DNA from 2 places in the Arthrobacter sp. zg-Y877 genome. Region 1 is predicted to be linked to the other one. Evidence: riboswitches for the same ligand, from Rfam matches in the RefSeq annotation. Region 1 holds a riboswitch; the other holds the start of a gene.
What was found. A riboswitch is a leader RNA that binds a small molecule or an ion and turns the genes downstream of it on or off. The one in region 1 is predicted to bind cyclic di-AMP.

Region 1 (10,123 bases):
GTCCTCGTTGGGTAACCCGTCCCATGATGTCTCCCTGTCTGTGGTGCCTAAATCCGCCGGCGGATGCCGGCACTGCCCGGTATTACCGGTTTTTGTTGCCCGTACGGTCCGGTTTCTCCACCGGTTACCAGGACGGTGCGCGGTTGACCTGCCACGGGAGGGGCAGCGCCATTACGGCCTGGTCCCTGATGCAGCCTTCCGGAGGCACCACCATAACGGCGTCGGCCTCGGCCAGTCCCCGGAGCATACCGGAGCGGAAATACGGTGAGGGCATGGCCCGGTCCTCCTGGATGCTGCAGGGAACCAGCCGGGTCCTGCCCGGCAGCGGTTCCAGGTCAACTCCGGCCAGGACATGCCGTTCCCGGGAAATCGGGGCTCCCCGCAGCCCGTCCAGCAGCGGCTGGACAATCGTGAAGACTGCCATCATCGCCGCCAGCGGATTGCCGGGCAGGGCAACCAGCAGGCGGCCGTCCTGCAGCCGGGCGAGCATGGTGGGATGTCCCGGGCGCATGGAGATTCCGTCAATCAGGAGCTCCGCCTCGACCTCCTCCAGGGCACGGCGCAGGTGGTCGGCGTCGGAACGCCCGGTACCGCCCGTGGTGATGAGGACGTCTCCGGAGGACATGGCAATGGAGAGTTCATCCGTGGCTTCGCTGCTCAGCGCTGCCACCACTTCCTCCAGCCGGTCCGGCAGGCGCCGGACGACGTCGATCCGTCCGCCCAGCATGGCGATCAGCTGCGGCAGCTGGGGTCCGAAGGTGTCCCGGACCTGGCCGGGCTCGGGCAGGCCCGCCTCGATGACCTCGTCCCCGGTCAGCAGCAGGGACACGCGCGGGGAGCGCAGCACGGGCAGCGTGTCATGCCCGCAGACGGCGGCCAGGGCAATGTGTGCGGGGTTCAGCAGTTTTCCTGCGGGGATGGTGGTCTCCCCCGCCGCTGCTTCTTCCCCGGCAGGGCGGATGTGTTCGCCCGCCCGCGGTTCGCCTTCGCGCGCCCGGTCGCCCAGGCTCAGCTGCGGAGGGGTCGTGGCGGAAACCGTACCGCTTTCCGAGCGCAGGACGGCTTCGGCGCCCTCCGGGATCAGCCCGCCGGTGAGGATTTCCACTGCCTCCCCCGGCTGCAGGGCGCGGCGTCCGGATTCGCGGTGGACCTGCCAGCGTTCCACCTCGGGTTCTTCCTGGGTGATGACTGTCCACGGCGGCGCCCCCGCAACTGCCCAGCCGTCCATGGCCGCCGAGGCGTAATGCGGCACCGGCTGCAGGGCGGCGGTCTCGACCGCAAGGATCCGGCCGAGCGCCTCGTCCAGCGGCACCGTCTCGTAGGGCAGCGGGCGGGCAGCGGCATAGGCCGCGTGACGCGCCTGCGCCCAGGACGCGTTGGGCTGGACCGGCAGGATCACGGGTACGGCGGGTTCGGTCACTGGGCGTCTCCTTCCGCCGCGGCGTCGCGGCACTGATCGGCGGCCACAGCCATGGCGGAACGCATGGCGACGGCGTCCTCGGCCTGGCCGCTCGCCGCTGCAAGGCCTGCGGCATACCCAACAATGAAGGTGGTCAGCGGCGCAGCGGGCCGCACTACGCTATGCGCTGCAACTGCAGCCAGGTCGAGGACAGCGGCGACATCCACCGGTGTGCCCTCGAGCTCCAGCGCCTGCAGCAGCCTGGCGCTCCATGCCTCGAGTAGTTCCTGCTGGCTTGCCATTCGTGCTCCTTCGTATCGCTTGGGGACTGCCCGTTGCTACGGCAGGTCCCCGGCGCTCACACCCAGCGATTGCGCGTCGTTCCAGGTGTCAACATCGGCTGTACTCATCGGGGGAACATCAACACCCCTCCATTGCACCCTAGCAAGCAACGCCTTCATGGACTTGTTCGCCAAACCTTCGGAGGCAGCGGCGTTGACCGCTGCCCGGAGGTCGGCTGTGCGGTAGAGGGCTGCCAGCGGCTGCCGGTTGCCGGTTGAATCGACGGCCAGCAGGCTTTCATTCCCCGGCTCAGCGGCCGCGGTCAGCAGCGCCCGTACGGCGGTGGACACCTGGGGCATGTCGCAGGCCAGGACCAGGGTCCACGGACTCCCGGCAGTGTCGCCGTCGTCGGTGGCGTTACCGGTGTGATGAGGATCGCTGCCGCTGTCCTGGGCGGACAAGGCAGCAACGGCGGCCCCCACCGCTGCAGCCGGACCGGCGAACGCAGGCTCTTCGCGGACCAGCAGGGTGGGTGTCTCCGGGTGCCGGGCCAGTACGGCCGCCAGCTCGGGAGGCCCGGCGACGGCGGTCTGCCGGGCCTCGGGCACCGCGGCGAGGGTGGTTTCCAGGAGGGTGCGATCCCCGGCCAGCAGCAGCGCCTTGGGCGTGCCGCCAAGCCGCGTGGACCGGCCACCGGCGAGGATCACTGCGTCATAACGGAGGGTGGCGGACATCAGGCCGCCGTGTCATTCTGCAGGAACGGATCCCACTGGGGGGAAGGGCGTTCGAGTTCGCGGATCTGCCAGCGGGCACCGCGGGGAGCCTTAGGCGAAATCCGCAGTTCCCAACCAAGCTGTGCCAACGTCCGGTTGCCCTTGGTGTTGTTGCAGCGCAGGCAGCAGGCAACCAGGTTCTCCCAGCTGTCGTCACCGCCGTGGGACCGAGGGACCACGTGGTCCACGGTGGCAGCGGCCTTTCCGCAGTAGGCACATTCATGGTTGTCCCGCCGCAGGACGCCCCGGCGGGTGGCAACGGTGCCCTCCCGGTAGGGAACTTTGACATAGCGGTGGAGCAGGATAACCGACGGCCTGGGGAGGATTTCGTTGGGTCCGACCACGGGTTCGCCGCTCTCTGCCACCACGCTCGCCTTTCCGTTCAATACCAGTACCAAAGCACGGCGGAAGGTGATCACGGCCAGCGGCTCATATCCAGCGTTCAGAACGAGAGTGCGCATGCACATACCTCTTCGTCTGCCGCCCACGAACCGGTGAGTACAAGACACCGTTCCGCAAACGGCACTTCGGATTGTCTATGCAAGAGTAGAACGCGTTTGCGATCTTCGCCATTTACACCGGCAGTACCCGGACCGGTCTCTTGGTACCCGGACCCCGCTTTCCGCGCCCCGGGAACCCGGGTATGGAAGTGGAAACCGGGTTAAAGAACCCGGGTTAAAGAGGTAAGGCCCCTCCCGAAGGAGGGGCCTTACCTGGTGCGCTGGCTGCTTAGCCGCCTACGCGGATGTACACGCCGCCGGAGCCGAGCTCGGCCGGCGCCACAACAGTGGAGCCGCCGTTGAACCCGCCGTGAACGGCCTGTCCGCCGCCGACATACACGGCAATGTGGGCCAGGCCCATGCCGCCGTTGGCGTAGTAGATCAAGTCACCGGGCATGGCCTCAGCTGCACTCACCGTCCGTCCAAGGGAGAGGTAGCTTGCCGGATAGCCGTGGTGGTTGATGCCGGCTGCGGCCAGGGCGTTGGTCACCAGCCTGGTGCAGTCCTGGCCCACGCCAAGCTGCGCGTAGGCTGCGGAGGCAATGGTTGAAGCCACACCTGTTGCAGCCTGTACGGGCCGTGCGGATGCCGTGGTGAGACTGGTGGAGTTCCCGGCAACTGCCGCGTTGCCGCGGACCTGCTGCTGGGCGGTGGCTTCGGCGGCGGGTGCCTGTACGGCAACCGCTGCTTCGACCGGCGCTTCGGGTTCCGGCGCAACGATCACGCCGTTGATCCCGTCCCGTTCGAACGAGATAGCCACGTCCGCGGGAACCTGGAGGGTCTTGGCCGCGGAAAGGTCCAGCGTGCTCGTCTGGACATCACGTACTACGTCGGCCCCGGAGGCGTTGGCTGCAACACCGGTCGTCAGCACCAGCCCGGAGGCTGCCGCAATGACGGCGGCCTGGCGGCCTACCGTTCCGGCGTTGGAGCTGACGGCGCCGGCAAGGGCGTTCAGTGTGGTGGTGCGCTCCACCGGCGCCCGGTGGCGGGCGCGCTCAACTGTCGTGGTCATGATTCTCCGCGTCTCGAATTTGTGGATTAGCTGACGCGGACGAAGCTGACGCCGCCCAGGTCTGACAGGCTGTGCAGGCCGGTGTTCATACCGTTCAGGCCACCGCTGATGACCTGGCCATTGCCGACGTAGATCGCAACGTGGCTGCCGGAGACTACAAGGTCACCGGGTGCCGGGCTGGAAACGGTGGGACCGAACTGCAGGAACTGCAGAGGGCCCAGGTCGCCGACAGCCTTGCCGACGGAGCGCAGTGCCTTCTCAACCATGGCGGTGCAGTCCTGCGCAACGCCGATCTGGCCGTAGGCGGAAGCCACGAGGCCGGCTGCGACGTTGCCGGAAACCGGAGCCTGGGCAACTGCTGCGCCACTGTTGGAAGCGGTGGTGATGTTCGAAGCGGCGGCTGCGGGAGCAACGCGGGCGGCTGCAGCGGTCGTAGCTGCTGCGGCCTGCGTGGCGGCCAGCTGCGCGGCGGCTTCGGCCGCGGCCTCTTCGGCTGCAACCTGTGCCCGGTAGTCGGCGCCGGAGATCGTGGAGATCTTGGCGATGTCTGCGGACTCGAGGGTGTAGAGCTCGAACGGTGCGTCTGCGGGAGCGGTAACGCTGCCGGTGACGACGTTCAGGGGGGTGGCTTCAAGGGCCTGGCGGTCCGTGCTAACGGATGCAGCCTGTGCAGGAAGTCCTGCAGCCAGCACGAGGCCGGATGCTGCAACGACGACGGCGGCCTGGCGGCCTACGGTTCCGGCGTTGCTGGTGACTGCCTTGGAAAGTGCAGCGATCGGGTTGGTCTGTACGGTGGCAGCGCGACGGCGGCCGTGAACGTTTGATGACACAAGTTTGCCTCTCCCAATTGCCTACGAGGTGAGCTGTCGGATTCGGATGGGAGTCACCCGGTTGCCCGGCCTATGGCCTTTTGCAACTTAACCCCAAGGGTTTCTTTCGAAACCCGAAATTGGTTCCCCCGCCTCTGCCATGCGATTCTGCGAACGGACTTCAAACAGTGGCAGAGCTAGGCGATCTGTTCGAAGGTGCCCCACCTTTGCGAATCGGGCACGAGGTTGAGCGTACAGCAACAATTGAGCTATGTCACGTTCCGATCACGAAACGATATTCAAGCGGTTACAACGCTTTGATTCTAGGCAGTTACAACCAATTGAGCGGGTCCACTACTTCGCCGTTAACCATTACCTCGAAATGCAGGTGGCAACCGGTTGACGAGCCCGTGGTGCCGCTGGCTCCCACCAGGTGTCCGCGTTCAATAGCGGCACCCACAGAGACGGCAATGGTGGAAAGGTGGTTGTACGTGGTTTCGACTCCGTTGCCGTGGTCAACCACCACGCGGTATCCCCCGCCGTAGGCGTGCCAGCCGGCGAAGACCACGGTGCCGGATGCCGCAGCACTGACAGCTGTGCCGCAGACTGCGGCGAAGTCCTGCCCGTTGTGCATCTCGCCGGCAGCCCCGGTGATGGGACTGGTCCGGTGGCCGAACCCGGAGGTTTGAATCAGTCCAGTGTTCAGGGGCGTGGACAGCGTGCCCTTGGCTGCGGCTGGAACCGCGTGGGAACCGGCTGCAACCGTGACGGACGCCAGCTTGGCATCGGGGTCGAATTCGCTGCTCAGCCCGGCCCTGGCGAAGCCGATATCGGCGTTGGGGTCGGCAGAGACGGGCGCATCGGCGCCCGTGGCCTGGCGTTCAGCCGGATTGTCCGCTGCCGCAGTGGTCGGCAGCGCAGCGGTAAGGATCAGGCCCGAGGTGGCTGCGGTAATGGCAATCTTCTGGGCGGCACCGCCAACAGACACGGATTTGGTTTCTGCGCGCCGGCGGCCAGGTGCTGAGGCGTTTCGGGGTCGCAGTGGGGCGGCAGGGGCAGGCGCACGGCGCCTCCCCGAAGCAGCATGCTTCGACAAGTGTTTCCCTCTCATTGATCGCCTGCGAAGTTAGCTGTCGGATTCGAGTAGAGAAAACTCGGCCTCCGGAATAGGCGGGTATTACGCGGCTATGCAGTAATACCGCCGTCTCCCGGAAGGCTTCACCCCAAGGCAGCCTGGCTGCCGGAGAATGGGTCCTCCGCCCCTGCCTGGACGAATGTAGTGCTCCGGTCCGCTGGCAGGGCTCGGCGGACGGACCGGATAACGATGGTGGTTCAGCGTCAGGAACACACTATAGGATAAATGCCGGAAAAGTGACCATTCCGTTACCCAAGCTGTGAAACAAATACATGCGCAGCTACTTCGGCCGGCAATTCAAGGGCTCCCTCGATACCCGGAACCCGCACGGAAATGTATCCACCGACTACCTCGGCGGTCATTTGCGCTCCCGGGCGCAATCCCGCCTCGTCCAACTGGGACAAGAGTTCCGGTTCCACCTGAATGGGCTCGGCAAGCCGGACCAGCCGGAGTTTCGTTCCGGGCTCGACGGCGGCGACGGTGGCCACAAGGTTAACGACGCCGGCGTGGAAGACTTCCGCTGCAACCCCGCCGATTCCTTCAAGTCCGGGAATCGGATTGCCGTACGGCGATTCCGTGGGGTGGCCCAGCAGTTCATACAGCCGGCGTTCCACCCGCTCACTCATCACGTGTTCCCATCGGCAGGCTTCGTCATGCACATAGGCCCAGTCGAGGCCGATCACGTCGGAGAGGAGCCTTTCGGCGAGGCGGTGCTTGCGCATCACCTCGGTGGCGCGGCGGCGGCCAAACTCGGTCAGCTCCAGCCGGCGCGTCCCGGCAACCACAACAAGTCCGTCACGTTCCATGCGGCCGATGGTCTGGGACACCGTGGGCCCGGAGTGGCGGAGCCGTTCAGCGATACGGGCCCGGAGGGCGACGATGTTCTCTTCTTCCAGCTCCAGGATGGTCCTGAGATACATCTCAGTGGTGTCAATGAGATCCGTCATGACGGGCCGCTCCTATGTACGGAAGAAAAGAAGGCCAGCAGACAGCTGCCCCGGGGGTGTACGGCAACACGTTAGCCTATCGGCCGGACCGCCCGATAATTCCGCGGTGCCCGGCACATCGCGCCGTGGTGCGGGTCATATATCGTCTCCGTACGAGGGCATACGGCAGAATGGAAAGTGCATATCCGCCACCTTCGAAACACGCTTGGAGCGTCACCTCATGGGCGATACCGCCGCACTGAAAATTCCCGCCGGGCTCCTCCCGAAGGACGGCCGATTCGGTGCCGGCCCTTCAAAGGTCCGTCCGGAACAGCTGGAGGCCCTCACCCGTGCCGGGACCGGCCTCCTGGGCACCTCCCACCGGCAGGCGCCGGTGCGGAACCTGGTTGGCAGCATCCGCGAAGGCCTGTCCACCCTCTTTTCCGCTCCGGAGGGTTATGAAGTTGTCCTGGGTGTCGGCGGGTCCACCGCTTTCTGGGACATTGCATCCTTCGGCCTGGTTGAGGAGAAAGCCCAGCACCTGTCCTTCGGTGAGTTCGGCTCGAAGTTTGCCGCCGCTACCAACAAGGCTCCGTTCCTCTCCGCATCGACCATCATCACCTCCGCTCCGGGCACGCGTCCCGAGCCCTCTGCCGAAGCCGGTGTCGACGTTTATGCCTGGCCGCAGAACGAGACCTCCACCGGCGTGGCCGCTCCGGTGCGGCGGGTGGAAGGGGCCGACGCCGGATCCCTGGTCCTGATCGATGCCACCTCCGCGGCCGGCGGCCTGGACGTGGACCTCAGCCAGTCGGATGTCTATTACTTTGCGCCGCAGAAGAACTTTGCCTCCGACGGCGGCCTGTGGCTCGGGATGTTCTCGCCGGCCGCCCTCGAACGGGCTGCCCGGATCAACGCCGGTGACCGTTGGATTCCGGATTTCCTCAACCTGCAGACCGCCATCGACAACTCCCGGTTGAACCAGACCTACAACACGCCGTCGTTGTCCACCCTCGTCACGCTCAACGCGCAGGTTGAATGGCTCAATGCCAACGGCGGCCTCCCGTTCGCCACGAGCCGCACCGCCGACTCGGCGGGGCGCATCTATTCCTGGGCTGAGAACTCCCCGGTGGCCACGCCGTTTGTTACCCGTCCTGAAGACCGCTCGAACGTGATTGCCACCATCGACTTTGCCGAAGACGTCGACGCCTCGGCCATCGCCAAGACCCTGCGTGCCAACGGAGTGGTGGACGTGGAGCCCTACCGCAAGCTCGGCCGCAACCAGCTGCGGATTGCCACGTTCGTTGCCATCGAGCCAGACGACGTCAGCGCACTGCTGGACTGCATCGATTTCGTCATCGCGAATTCCTGACCCGCTCCGGTCCCCCGCTTCCGGCAGGACTGCAGGGGCCTTGGCAGTACACAGCAGGACCCGGACCTAGACGCCGTCCGGGTCCTGCTGCTTTTCCGTAACGTCCGTGGTCATGCTCAGCCGGCGCGGCAGGCTGCGGTCGTAGTGGAACCGCATTCCATACGTCCGCCAGGCCCAGACAAAGCCGATCGCGGCGGCCAGCAGTCCCGAGGCGGCGGCAACGCCGAGGCTCCAGCGGGGACCGAAGGCATTCGAAACCCAGCCCACCACGGGGGCGCCCAACGGCGTTCCGCCCATAAAGATGGCGAAGTACAGTGCCATCACCCGCCCACGCATGATCTGCGCGGTGGTGGTCTGCACATACGCATTGGCGCTGGTCATCAGGGTCAGGGCAAACAGGCCGACGGGGATCAGTGAGAGTGCGAACAAGGTCAGGGTGGGTGCCACGGCGGACAGGATGCAGGACAGGCCGAAGGCGCCGGCCGCACCGAAGACGAAGCGCAGGCGCGGCCGGTCCCGCCGGGCCGAGAGCAGCGCCCCGGAAACCGAGCCAATCGCCATCACTGAGTTGAGGACACCGAAGATCCCCGCGTCGCGGCCGAACTCGGTACGCGCCATGGCCGCTATATAAATGGCAAAATTCATGCCGAAGGTACCCACGATGAAGATCGCGAGCATGACCATGATCAGGTCCGGCCGGTGGCGCACGTAGGCAAGCCCGGCCCGGATGCGGCCCTTCCCGGGCGGTGCCTTTGGCAGGACGCGCAGCTCGGCGGAGCGCATCTTCAGCAGGGCGATCACCATGGCGCCGAACGTTACGGCGTTAAGCACAAACACGAGGCCGGGACCCACGGCCACGGTCAGGAGGCCGGCAACCGCCGGACCCACCATGCGCGCCCCGTTAAAGGAGGCGCTGTTGAGCGCGACGGCGTTGGGCAGGTCCCGCTCCGAGACTACTTCGGAGACAAAGGCCTGCCGTGCCGGCCCGTCCACTGCGGAGACAACGCCCAGCGCCAGCGCGAAAGCGTAGACATGCCACAACTCTGCATGACCGGACAACACCAGCAGGCCCAGTGCGAGGCCGAGGCCGCCCATGCTGACCTGGGTGAGCAGGAGGACCTTGCGCCGGTTGTAGGTATCCGCGATGAGCCCCGACCATGGGGCGAGGAGCAGCTGCGGCCCCAGCTGCAGCGCCATGACGATTCCCATCGCGGCTGCGTCCTGGTCGGTGAGGATGTCATAGACCAGCCAGTCCTGCGCGGTGCGCTGCATCCAGGTGCCGATATTTGAAACCAGGGCACCGATGAACCAGATCCGGTAGTTGAAGATGCGAAGGGAGCGGAACATCAGTTCAGCGCCCCCTGGGGGAATAGTGAACCTGTTGCCGGAACCGCCACGGAATTACTCGTCCTCCTGTACACCCGTCATTTCGGCGGGGCGCTGTTCCTGGGCCTGGTCGGCGTCGTCCCGGTCGGCGTCGTCCCGGTCGGCGTCGTCCCGGTCGGCGTCGTCGGCGTCGTCCCGATCAGCATCGTTATGGCCTGCGGCGGCCGCCTCCCGGGCGGCATCTTCCTGGGCCTGCTGTTCCTGTTCGGCAGCAATGTCTTCCGGCCGCAGCCGGTCTGACCAAGGCACCCACTCGGGCGCAAGCAAAGCCTCGTCGGAAGGCAGCAGTCCTACCTCACTGACCGTTACCTTCTTGCTTCGGGGCACCCGGGCCACCGTGGCATACCAGTACCATCCGCGGTAGCCGGGACGGAGCGACGTGAACCGGTGGGTCACCAGCCGCTCGGCGTCGGCCACAGCACCGACATAGTTGCCAACTTCAGCAGGGGCCACGACTTCCAGGAGTCCGGCGCGGGCTTCATCCACCGCGGCCGCGAGGACGGCGTCGGCCTTTGCCGGGCGCCGCGGGGCG
Region 2 (10,123 bases), on a different contig from region 1:
GCTCCGGAGTGACCGGGTAGGTGTCGATGCAGTAGTCGATTCCCTCCTGCAGTTCCTCCTGCAGGCGCCGGGTCTCTTCCACCACGTCCGCATCTGCGTCCACCCGGATCATTTCCCCTACGTGCACACGCACCGGGTTTTTCCAGGCGGCCTTGGCGCTCAGGCCGTGCCCGCGGGTGAGCATGCGGTGGCCGCCCCAGACAGATACCGGGATGATCGGCACGCCAGCCTCTGCCGCCATGCGCACCGCGCCGGTCTTCAACTGCCGGACGGTGAAGCTCCGGCTGACGCCTGCCTCGGGCAGGACAGCCAGGTAATCGCCCCCACGCAGTTTCTCCACTGACTCCTTGTAGGCGGCTGCTCCATCGGCACGGTCCACGACGATGTGCTCGCACCAGTCGCAGACGGCCTTCACGAAGGTTTTCTTAGTGGCCTTCTTCGTCACCAGGAAGCGCATGTGGACCTTCAGCCTGCGCCACATCAGGAGCTCGGCGAACGCGAAGTCCAGGTAGCCAAAGTGCGTGATGGCAACCACTGCACCCTTGCCGGGAACCACGGTGCGGTTGAGGCCGCGGATCTCCTCGTCCGCCGGGAGGTTCCCGAGGCCGGAGGGAATCACCGGAACGCGGAAGAGGGCCCGGGCAGTGAGGCCCGTAAATACGATTCCTCGGTACACGAATTTGTTAGGGGAACGCTTTGCGGGCAACGTCGGCTCCTGAGTTTTGGGGGGATTCGGGGCAGGCAGGGAAATTCTACCGCGGCTGCGCACGGGCATAGGACGCACCGCTGCACCATGGAGTGACTTGGCCCGTCCGGGCACCCGGAGCGGCGGGAACAGCAGACGCCGCCCGTTTTGACGGCTATCTTTTGAGCCATGGTGATGCGCGGCAGGTTTGCGGGCAGGGGGTCTCCCGGCAGGCTGCCTGCCGGACCCGTGCCGGCCGTGGACTCCGCCGTGGACCCCGCCGCCGCCCGCGATGCGGAACTGGGCGACGTCGACTGGTCCACACTCCCTGCCGGGTCCGTCCGGAAGTGGTTCCAGGCGCCCAGCGGTCCCCTCGCTGCCGTGGGCATGGGAGACCCCGGCAACCCTGCGGTGGTGCTTGTGCCGGGAGCCATGGGATCGAAGGAGGATTTTTCGCTGATGCTGCCGGAACTCGCGGCGGCAGGGTATTTCGTCTTCAGCTTCGACCTCGCCGGCCAGTACGAATCCGCCGGCGCCGGGCCCGAAAACCTCCGGCCGCCGCGGCGCAGGTATGACTACGATCTGTTCACGGCCGACCTGGTCTCGGTACTGTCCGCGTACGGCCCGGCCCATGTGGTCGGTTACTCATTTGCCGGCGTCGTTGCCCAGCTTGCCCTGCTGCAGCGGCCGGAACTGTTCCGCAGCATCACGCTCCTGGGCTGCCCACCGCGGGGCGGGCAGAGTTTCCGCGGCGTGCGCCGGATTGGCTGGGCCGCACCCCTGGTGGGCGACCGGATCAGTGCCGACCTGATCGTCTGGGGCGTGCAGCGCAACTTCATCGGGGCCCCGCCCGGGCGGATGGGATTCGTTTCCCACCGGTTCACCCTCACCCGGAAAGACGCGGTCCGCGACATGGTGGGGCTCATGCGTCATGCGCCGGACCTGCGCGCTGCACTGGGACAGGCCACCGTGCCCAAGTTCGTTGCCGTGGGTGAGCATGACGTCTGGCCGCTGCGCCTGCACCGCGAATTCGCGGACAGCATTGGGGCGGTCTTTGCCGCCTATGGCAGCGGACACAGCCCCAGCGAGGAATCCCCTTACCAGTTCACGCGTGATCTCCTGCGCCTGTACGGTTCCGCTGCCTGAAGCTGCGTTTCCGTTCCCTTCGGCGCCGGCACGGCGGCTCCTGCGCAAAGTCGATCCTGAACGTGGTGTACGCCATGGCCACCCTGCGTCCCAGCCCACGCCAGGTGTTAAAGGGCCGTGCGGATACCCCCACCCGCAGCCCGGGATCCCAGCAGACACCCATTCCGGGGCGGAGCTGGTAGCTGAGGTCCAGATCGTCATGGACACGTGGATCCCCGCGGTGCACCCGGCCGCTGAGGCGCTTCCACATGCTGCGGTGGAGACCGAAATTGGAACCGAACAGCGGCGGATGCCCCATCAGCAGGGTCATGGACCACCGGTAGCCGCCGATGTAGAGGGTCTCCGCTAACCACTTGATGACGGGGCCGGAGCCGTAGAACTCCCCCGGCCCGGTGACGGCCGTGTCCTCACCACAGGACTCCAGATCCGTTTCCAGCCGCTCCAGCCAGTCCGGCGGCGGCACCGAATCGGCGTCCAGCCGGGCCAGCCAGTTCCCACCGGCCTCGTCGAGACCGCGGAACGTGGCGGCGGCAACTCCCACCTCGGGCTCGTATACCCGCCGGACACCCGCCGCACGGCAGACGGACGCGGTCTCGTCGGTGCTGGCGTTGTCCACTACGAGTACTTCATCGGGAACCCGGGTCTGCACTGACAGTGCCCGGAGGCAGGCAGCGAGCATCACGGCGTCGTTATGGGCGGGGATCACCACTGAAATAGTCGACATCGCGTCCTGGCTGCCGGTTGTCCGTTGCCCTCCCATCCTGCCACCGGGTGACCCCCGGGGCCATGGGACGGGAACGGCCCGGCGTCCAACCGGCCGTCATGCGGCTTAACCCGCGGACATGCGGGGCCACATTCCTTGGGGGCCGGAAACCGCCCCGGCTAGCGTTGCTCAACTGCGGCACGTTGCCGCGGCATCTTTTCTTTTCTCTTGAGGAGCAGTATCAATGCTTATTTCAGGCCTGCTGGTCGGGCTGGCGCTGGGGTTCGTTATGCAGCGGGGCCGCTTCTGCGTCACCGGCGCCTTCCGGGACGTCTGGGTTACACGCAATACCCGCTGGCTGACCGCGTTCCTGGTAGTCGTGGCTGTGCAGAGCGTAGGGGTCTTTGCCCTCGACGCGGCCGGGGTTATTTCCCTCGAAGCCAACGCGTTCCCGTGGCTTGCCACCATTGTGGGCGGCTTCATTTTCGGCTTCGCCATTATCCTGGCCGGCGGCTGCGCCACCGGAACCTACTACCGGGCCGGCGAAGGCCTGGTCGGCAGCTGGCTCGCACTGATTTCCTACGCATTGTTCGCGGCAATCATGAAGACCGGTCCGCTGGCCGGCTTCAACACCGCAATGCGGTCCGTCACCGTGGAGCAGAGCAACTTCTACTCGGTGCTGGGGGTTTCGCCCTGGCTGCTGGTGGCGGTCCTCGTGGCTGCCGTTGCCCTGGCCGTCCGCCACCACCTGGCCAAGCCGAAGTTCGCCATGGCGTCCCTTCCGGCGTCGAAAACCGGCCTGGCGCACCTCCTGTTCGAAAAGCCGTGGAATGCCTTCGCGACCGCCGTCGTCATCGGCCTGATTGCCATCATTGCCTGGCCGCTGAGCTGGGCCACCGGGCGTGAAGACGGCCTGGGCATCACCACGCCGTCCTCGAAGCTGGTCGGCTACCTGGTGACCGGCGATGCGGAGCTCGTGGACTGGGGTGTGTACCTGGTCATCGGCATCCTGCTCGGGTCCTTCATCGCCGCCAAGGGCAGCGGCGAATTCCGGGTCCGGGTGCCCGACGCCGCCACGGCAGTGAAGAGCCTGGGCGGCGGCGCCCTGATGGGTATCGGCGCCGCACTGGCCGGCGGCTGCACCATCGGCAACGCCATGGTGCAGACCGCCCAGTTCACCTTCCAGGGCTGGACGGCGCTGATCTTCATGATCCTCGGCACCGGCGTCGCGGCGAAGCTGACCATCATGAACCGCCGTCCGGCGGCCGCCGCGCCGCGCATCCCCGCCGGCGTCTAGTCCCCTCCCCTTCCCCCCCCCACAAAAGATAGAAAAGGAAACACACCACATGGCACAGGTCACCCTGGAAACCAACGGTTCCGTCTGCCCCTTCCCGCTCGTGGAGGCCAAGCAGGCCATGACCACGCTCGCCACCGGCGATGAACTCGTGATCCACTTCGACTGCACCCAGGCGACGGATGCCATTCCGCGCTGGGCAGCGGAGAGCGGCTACCCGGTCACGGATTTCTCCAAGCGCGGTCCGGCGGAGTGGTCGATCACGGTCCAGAAGGCCTGACACTGCTGTAACCGCCGCACCGCCGCACCGCCGCAACCCGGCCTAGTCCTTGCGGCGGGCCCGGCTGGGCTGGACGCGGGGCGGCTCCCCCGGCATTTTCGGGTAGTCCGGCGGGAAGGGCAGCTCGCCGAGGCCGCTGGCCAGGTCCCGTTCCCACCAGCCGAGCAGGACGTCGATGGTTCCCGGCGCGGCGGACATGTCCGCCCACGGGTCCCCCACGGTGCGCAGCCGTTCCGGGACGGTGGCAATGGTGAAGTCGGCGGGGTGCACCCGTTCCAGTTCCTCCCAGGTGATGGGACAGGAAACGGGTGCATCCGGCAACGCGCGCGGGCTGTACGCGCCGGCCATGGTGCGGTCCCGGTTGGCCTGGTTGAAGTCCACGAACACCCGGGTGCCGCGTTCCTCCTTCCACCAGGCAGTGGTGACCTTGTCCGGCATCCGGCGTTCCACTTCCCGGGCCGCGGCAATCACCGCATGCCGGACATCCAGGAACTCGTACTCCGGCCGGATCGGCGCAAAGAGGTGGATGCCCCGGTTCCCCGATGTTTTGATGAAGGCGTCCAGTCCTGCCTCCGCCAGAATGGACCGCAGCTCCTGGGCCGGCCGGACGGCGTCGTCAAAATCCGTTCCCGGCTGCGGATCCAGGTCGATGCGCAGCTGGTCAGGGTTGTCGGTGTCTTCGGCCCGGGACGGCCAGGGATGGAACACCACCGTGTTCATCTGGGCCGCCCACACCGCCGCGGCTGGCTCATCCAGCACCACCTGCGGATGGGACCGGGCGCTGGGATATTTCACGGTGACTGAGCGCATCCAGTCCGGCATGCCGCGCGGAGGGTTCTTGGAAAAGAAGACCTCCCCGCCGACGCCTTCGGGGAAGCGCTCCAGTGAGACCGGGCGGCCGCCGTTGGCGCGGATGAAGGCCTCACCGACTTCGGCGAGGTAGCGGGCCAGGTCCAGTTTGGTGATTCCCGGTTCCGGCCAAATCACCCGGCCGGGGCTGGAGATGCGCACCTGCCGCTCTCCCTCCGGGCCGGGGACGGTCAGGGTGGTTTCCTCGCGTGCCATGGGTCTGCTTTCCCTCAACGGTGACGTGTGGGAAAGAGGCTACCGTGTCAGGCCGCGGGAACGCCTGCGGCCGGTTCCACCGCTGCACCGGGCCGGTAGTTTTTCCGGCCGTGCACCAGGTGATAGAGCCCGGTGGAAGCCAGTAGGACGGCGGCCAGCACCCAGTACATGCCGTGGAATCCGGTCAGCGGCAGGAGCAACCCCAGCAGGAGCGGGCCGAGCCCGACACCGGCGTCCATCAGGATGAAGAAGGTGGACGTGGCCAGACCGATCCGGGTCGGCGCTGCCATCGTGACGGCGATGGCCTGGGCACACGGCATCAGGGCGCCGAAGCCGAAGCCCACAAACACGCCGGCCAGTGCCAGCACCGTGTCGTTGGGTGCATAGGCGAGCAGAGCCATACCGGCGGCGAAGGACACGAGGGTCGGGTACACCACGGCGTTGTCGCCGTGCCGGTCCTGGAGGCGTCCCACAAACAGACGGGAGACCAGCACAACGACGGCGTAAACCACGAAGAACAGGCTGGCACCCAGCACCAGACCCTCGCTCTGCGCATAGGAGTTGAGGAAGGAAAGGATGCCAGCGTAGGCGGCACCGGCAATGAACATGACCGAGGCAATGGCCAGCGCGGCCGGGTCAATGATGTCCGTCAGGTGCATCCGCCACTTGGTGTTTTGCTCCTCGGGTGTGGGCGTGCGCTCGGGCAGGCGGAGCACCAGGGACAGGACCAGTGCGACGGCGGCGCAGCCGGCGGCGAACAGGAACAGGGCGCGGTAACTCACGGAGTCCACCAGCATCACGGCCAGGAACGGACCCACGGCGGTTGCCAAGGTGGTCGAGATCCCGAAATAACCGGTGCCTTCCCCGCGCCGGTTCACTGGTATTAATCCCATGACGGAGGCGGACAGGCTCGTGCTGGCCGCACCGAACGCGGCACCGTGCAGGATCCGGACCGTCAGCAGCAGGGCCAGGTTCGAGGCCGGGACGTACAGCAGCGACGCCACGACGAACACCGCGAGGCTGGCCACCAGCAGGCGGCGGCGGCCGACGAAGTCCAGGAACTTGCCGGCAAACACACGCGCCACCAGGGCGCCGAGGACGAAGGATCCGGACGCGAATCCGGCGGCTCCGTCAGAGGCGGAGAATTCCTTCACTGTGTAGAGCGCCATGGTGGTCATCAGCAGATAAAAGACCATCGAAATAAAGAGGTTGGTGATGATCGCCAGGACAAATCCCTTGGACCATAACTTCTGACCGCTGCCAGCCACTGCGTACTCCTGTTGCTCGGAACCCCGCCTCCAAGATTGGAAGGCTGCCTAACAACCTTACGCGCTTCCGCCCCCCACGGAAAATCGGATCCGGCCCAGACGAGGCCGGTCCGGAAAGCCCCGTGACCCACGGTGAAACAGTGCCCGGAGTGGCCTGCGTGGCGAAAAACTGCTAGCACACCGCGGCCCCGCACACACCCCCGCGAGAAGCTGATCACACAATGGTTATCCAACCGTAACTATCTTGTACGGTTATTCCCATGCCGCTTTCTGATGCGGCTCCCCCGGGCTTGTTACCTAGCTCTGCCGCTGGTCCGGGGTCCACAGAACGCACCACCACGGCAGGGGCGGGGGAACCATTTACGGGTTCCTTGTGAACCCTTGGGGTTAAGCCGACCGGATGATCCGGCGGCCGGGTGACTCCCATCCGAATCCGACAGCTCACCTCGCAGGTATCGGGAGAGGTTATTCAAATGACTTTCAACAAGACTCAGGGCCGTCACCGCGCCGAGAACACCAGCGCACGGACCACCATCGCACAGGCCGTTGCAGGCCGCGGCCGCACCTTCGGCAGCACCGCTGCTGTAGTTGTCGCCGGCTCCGGCATCATGCTGGGCATGGCCGCACCGGCTTCCGCCGGCGTTGTCGCCAACGACACCTACACCCCGGTGCAGGCCGCACCGGTTGCAGCAGCTCCGGTTGCAGCAGCTCCGGCCGCCGCTGCCGCCACCCACACCGTGGTCTCCGGTGACACGCTGGGCCAGATCTCCGCCGCTTACGGCGTAGGCCTGGATACCGTTCTTTCCCTGAACGGCCTCTCCCTGGCGTCCGTTATCTACCCGGGCGACGTTGTAACCCTGGCCGGCGAAGCCGCTCCGGCCGCCGCTGCTGCCCCCGCTGCAGCCTACGCACCGGCCGCAGCCGCTCCGGCTGCAGCATCGGCTGCCAACACCGGCGTGATCAGCACGCAGTCCGCTTCGATTACCCCGGCAGCCAGTGGCACCAACGCCATCATGCTCGCCTCGGCGCAGTCGCAGCTGGGCGCAGCCCAGGACTGCACCGTCCTGGTTGAGGTTGCCCTGCGCGCAGCCGGCCACTCCGTGGGTGACCTCGGTCCGGCACAGCTGGCAGCATACGGCACCCAGGTCTCCACCCCGGAGCCCGGTGACATCGCTTACTACGCCGACGGCGGCATGGGCCTGGCCCACATTGCCATCTACATCGGCAACGGCCAGGCCATCCACAGCGGCTGGAACGGCAGCGAGACCGTCGTTCAGTCCGCGAACGTCGGCTCCGGCCCCGTGTTCTACCGTGTTGCGTAAGGCTTCCTAGCCCCAACGCATGCCACAGTGAGCGTCCGACCCCTACCGGGGCCGGGCGCTCACTGCTTTAAGCCGGACCGGCCTGCGGTTCTGGCACCAGGCACATCACGGCTCATCACGGCTCATCACGGCACAAACCGGTACCCCATGCCGTGCTCGGTGAGCAGGTGCACCGGGGCAGCCGGGTCTTTCTCGAGTTTGCGCCGCAGCTGCCCGATGTAGAGGCGCAGATACCCGGAGTCGGTCGTGCCGGGCCCCCACACCTTGGTCAGCAGCGTCTGCTGGGTCACCAGCATCCCCGGATGGGCCAGCAGCTCGGACAGGAACCGCCATTCGGTGGGGGTCAAGCGGATATCCGAGCCGTCGTCGACCCGTGCAATGCGGTGCCCGGCAAGGTCCACGCGCACCGGGCCGAAGGTGATTTCGCTGGGTCCCGCTGCCGCCGGTGAGCGGCGGGACAGCGCCCTGATCCGGGCCAGCAGTTCCTCCGTCGAGAAGGGCTTGGTGACGTAGTCGTCCGCTCCGAGGTCGAGCGCCCGCACCTTGTCCGCCGGATCGATCCGGCCCGACACCACCAGGATGGGAACCGCACTCCAGCCGCGGACGGCCTCAATGACATCCATCCCGCTAAGCCCGGGCATACCCAGGTCCAGGACCAGCAGGTCCGGATGGGTGTCCACGGCCTTGCGGATGGCGGCGCTGCCGCTCTCCGCCGTCACCACCTCATACCCGTAGGCGCTCAGGGTGATCCGCAGCGCACGCAGGATCTGCACGTCGTCGTCGGCGATCAGGATCTTCATCCGGCCACCGCCGGGGACCGCTGTCCGCCCGCAGGGACACGGCGGTTGGCGGCCGGCAGCGAGAGGACCATGGTCAGTCCGCCGCCGGGTGTGTCTTCGGTATCCAGTGTTCCGCCCATTCCTTCCGTGAATCCCTTGGCCAAGGCCAGGCCCAGGCCCAGCCCGGTTGAGTTGTCGGTATCCCCCAGCCGCTGGAAGGGGACGAAAATCTCTCCCCGCCGCTGCTCCGGAACGCCGGGCCCCGAGTCTATGACGCGGATCTCCACCCTTCCGGCAAACTCGCTGACGCTCAATACGGATTTCGTTCCGGGCGGGCTGAAGCGCACCGCGTTGGCCAGGAGGTTGACCAGGACCCGCTGCAGCAGCACCGGATCGGCCAGGACCACCCGGGGCGACGTGGGAATTTCCAGTTCCACTTCCGCCGGTCCAAGTTCCAGTTCCTCCAACGCGGGCAGGACAGCATCGGCAACGTTCAGCGGCTCGAGGCTCACCCCCACGACACCGGCCTGGAGCCTGCTGACATCCAGCAGGCTGGTGACCAGTCCGGAAAGGGAAGCCAGCGATTCCTCGGCCGTGGCCAGCAGTTCGCTGCGGTCCTTTTCGGACCATGTGACGTCCGTTGCCCGCAGCCCGGTGACGGCGGCGGTTGCGGCGGTCAGCGGCCGGCGGAGGTCATGCCCGACGGCGGCCAGCAGGGCCGTGCGGACCTTGTCCGCCTCGGCCAGGGAACCGAGTCCCCTGGCGGTTTCGGTCAGGTCCCGGTGCTCCAGGGCTGCCTCCAGCTGGGCGGTGATGACGGCCAGCAGGCGCCGGTCGGAGGCGGCCAGTTCCCGCCCCCACAGTTCCAGGAAACACTGCTCCCCCACGGGCAGGCGGGTGAAGGCCGGGTCTTCGGGAGAGACCTCCGCAGGCCACTCGCCTTCGGAATACAGGTCCTTGCCGTCGCACCGCATGCGGGCGGCACTGACGTTGAAGGCCTCGCGCGTCCGACCCACCAGGGCGGCCAGGGCATCTTCGCCGCGGAGCACGCTGCCGGCCACCGATGCCAGCAGTTCGGATTCCGACGCCGACCGGCGGGCGGTGCGGGCGCGCCGGGCGGCGGCATCAACAACGTAACTGACAAGCATCGCGTTGACCACGTAGAGGCCAAGCGCCAGCATGTGCGACGGCGTGGCCACCGTCACCGTGTAGAGCGGCTGGATGAAGAAGAAGTCCAGGGTCAGGCCGGAGAGCAGTGCCGCGAACAATGCCGGCCAGATGCCGCCGACCAGTGCCACCAGGATGACCAGCAGCTGGTAGCTCAGCACGTCGCCGGTGATGGTTTCCGCGCTGCGGGCCGCAACCAGCGCCGCAGTGAGCAGCGGACCGCCCACCAGGGCGAAGGCAAAACCCAGCACCCGCCGGCGCACCGAGAGTGCGCTGCCGAAATGCGGGAGTACCAGGGTCCGGGCGGCAGCGGAGTGCGAGACCATATGCACGTCGATGTCCCCGGACTCCCGGATGACGGTGGCACCGATGCCTTGGCCCGAGAGCAGGGCGGCGATCCGGGGGCGTCGGCTG

Region 2: linked by a shared signal. The riboswitch ahead of QNO03_RS01695 (LysM peptidoglycan-binding domain-containing protein) and the one ahead of QNO03_RS10165 (NlpC/P60 family protein) in region 1 are both predicted to bind cyclic di-AMP.

What each region holds. Positions count from the first base shown of each region.
Region 1 covers NZ_JAUCPU010000003.1:590,411-600,533, forward strand. Annotated here, with positions in the region: gene fdhD (formate dehydrogenase accessory sulfurtransferase FdhD) at 1-25, opposite strand, end outside; gene QNO03_RS10140 (molybdopterin molybdotransferase MoeA) at 125-1,420, opposite strand; gene QNO03_RS10145 (DUF6457 domain-containing protein) at 1,417-1,701, opposite strand; gene mobA (molybdenum cofactor guanylyltransferase) at 1,738-2,415, opposite strand; gene QNO03_RS10155 (HNH endonuclease) at 2,415-2,915, opposite strand; gene QNO03_RS10160 (NlpC/P60 family protein) at 3,184-3,966, opposite strand; gene QNO03_RS10165 (NlpC/P60 family protein) at 3,993-4,796, opposite strand; cyclic di-AMP (ydaO/yuaA leader) riboswitch at 4,800-4,958, opposite strand; gene QNO03_RS10170 (M23 family metallopeptidase) at 5,107-5,763, opposite strand; cyclic di-AMP (ydaO/yuaA leader) riboswitch at 5,875-6,058, opposite strand; gene QNO03_RS10175 (iron-dependent transcriptional repressor DtxR) at 6,159-6,857, opposite strand; gene serC (phosphoserine transaminase) at 7,078-8,205, shown strand; gene QNO03_RS10185 (MFS transporter) at 8,272-9,552, opposite strand; gene QNO03_RS10190 (DUF3027 domain-containing protein) at 9,607-10,123, opposite strand, start outside.
Region 2 covers NZ_JAUCPU010000001.1:357,098-367,220, reverse strand. Annotated here, with positions in the region: gene QNO03_RS01730 (lysophospholipid acyltransferase family protein) at 1-676, opposite strand, end outside; gene QNO03_RS01725 (alpha/beta fold hydrolase) at 881-1,831, shown strand; gene QNO03_RS01720 (glycosyltransferase family 2 protein) at 1,791-2,555, opposite strand; gene QNO03_RS01715 (YeeE/YedE family protein) at 2,779-3,831, shown strand; gene QNO03_RS01710 (sulfurtransferase TusA family protein) at 3,881-4,108, shown strand; gene ligD (non-homologous end-joining DNA ligase) at 4,151-5,173, opposite strand; gene QNO03_RS01700 (MFS transporter) at 5,221-6,441, opposite strand; cyclic di-AMP (ydaO/yuaA leader) riboswitch at 6,763-6,910, shown strand; gene QNO03_RS01695 (LysM peptidoglycan-binding domain-containing protein) at 6,915-7,763, shown strand; gene QNO03_RS01690 (response regulator) at 7,889-8,563, opposite strand; gene QNO03_RS01685 (ATP-binding protein) at 8,560-10,123, opposite strand, start outside.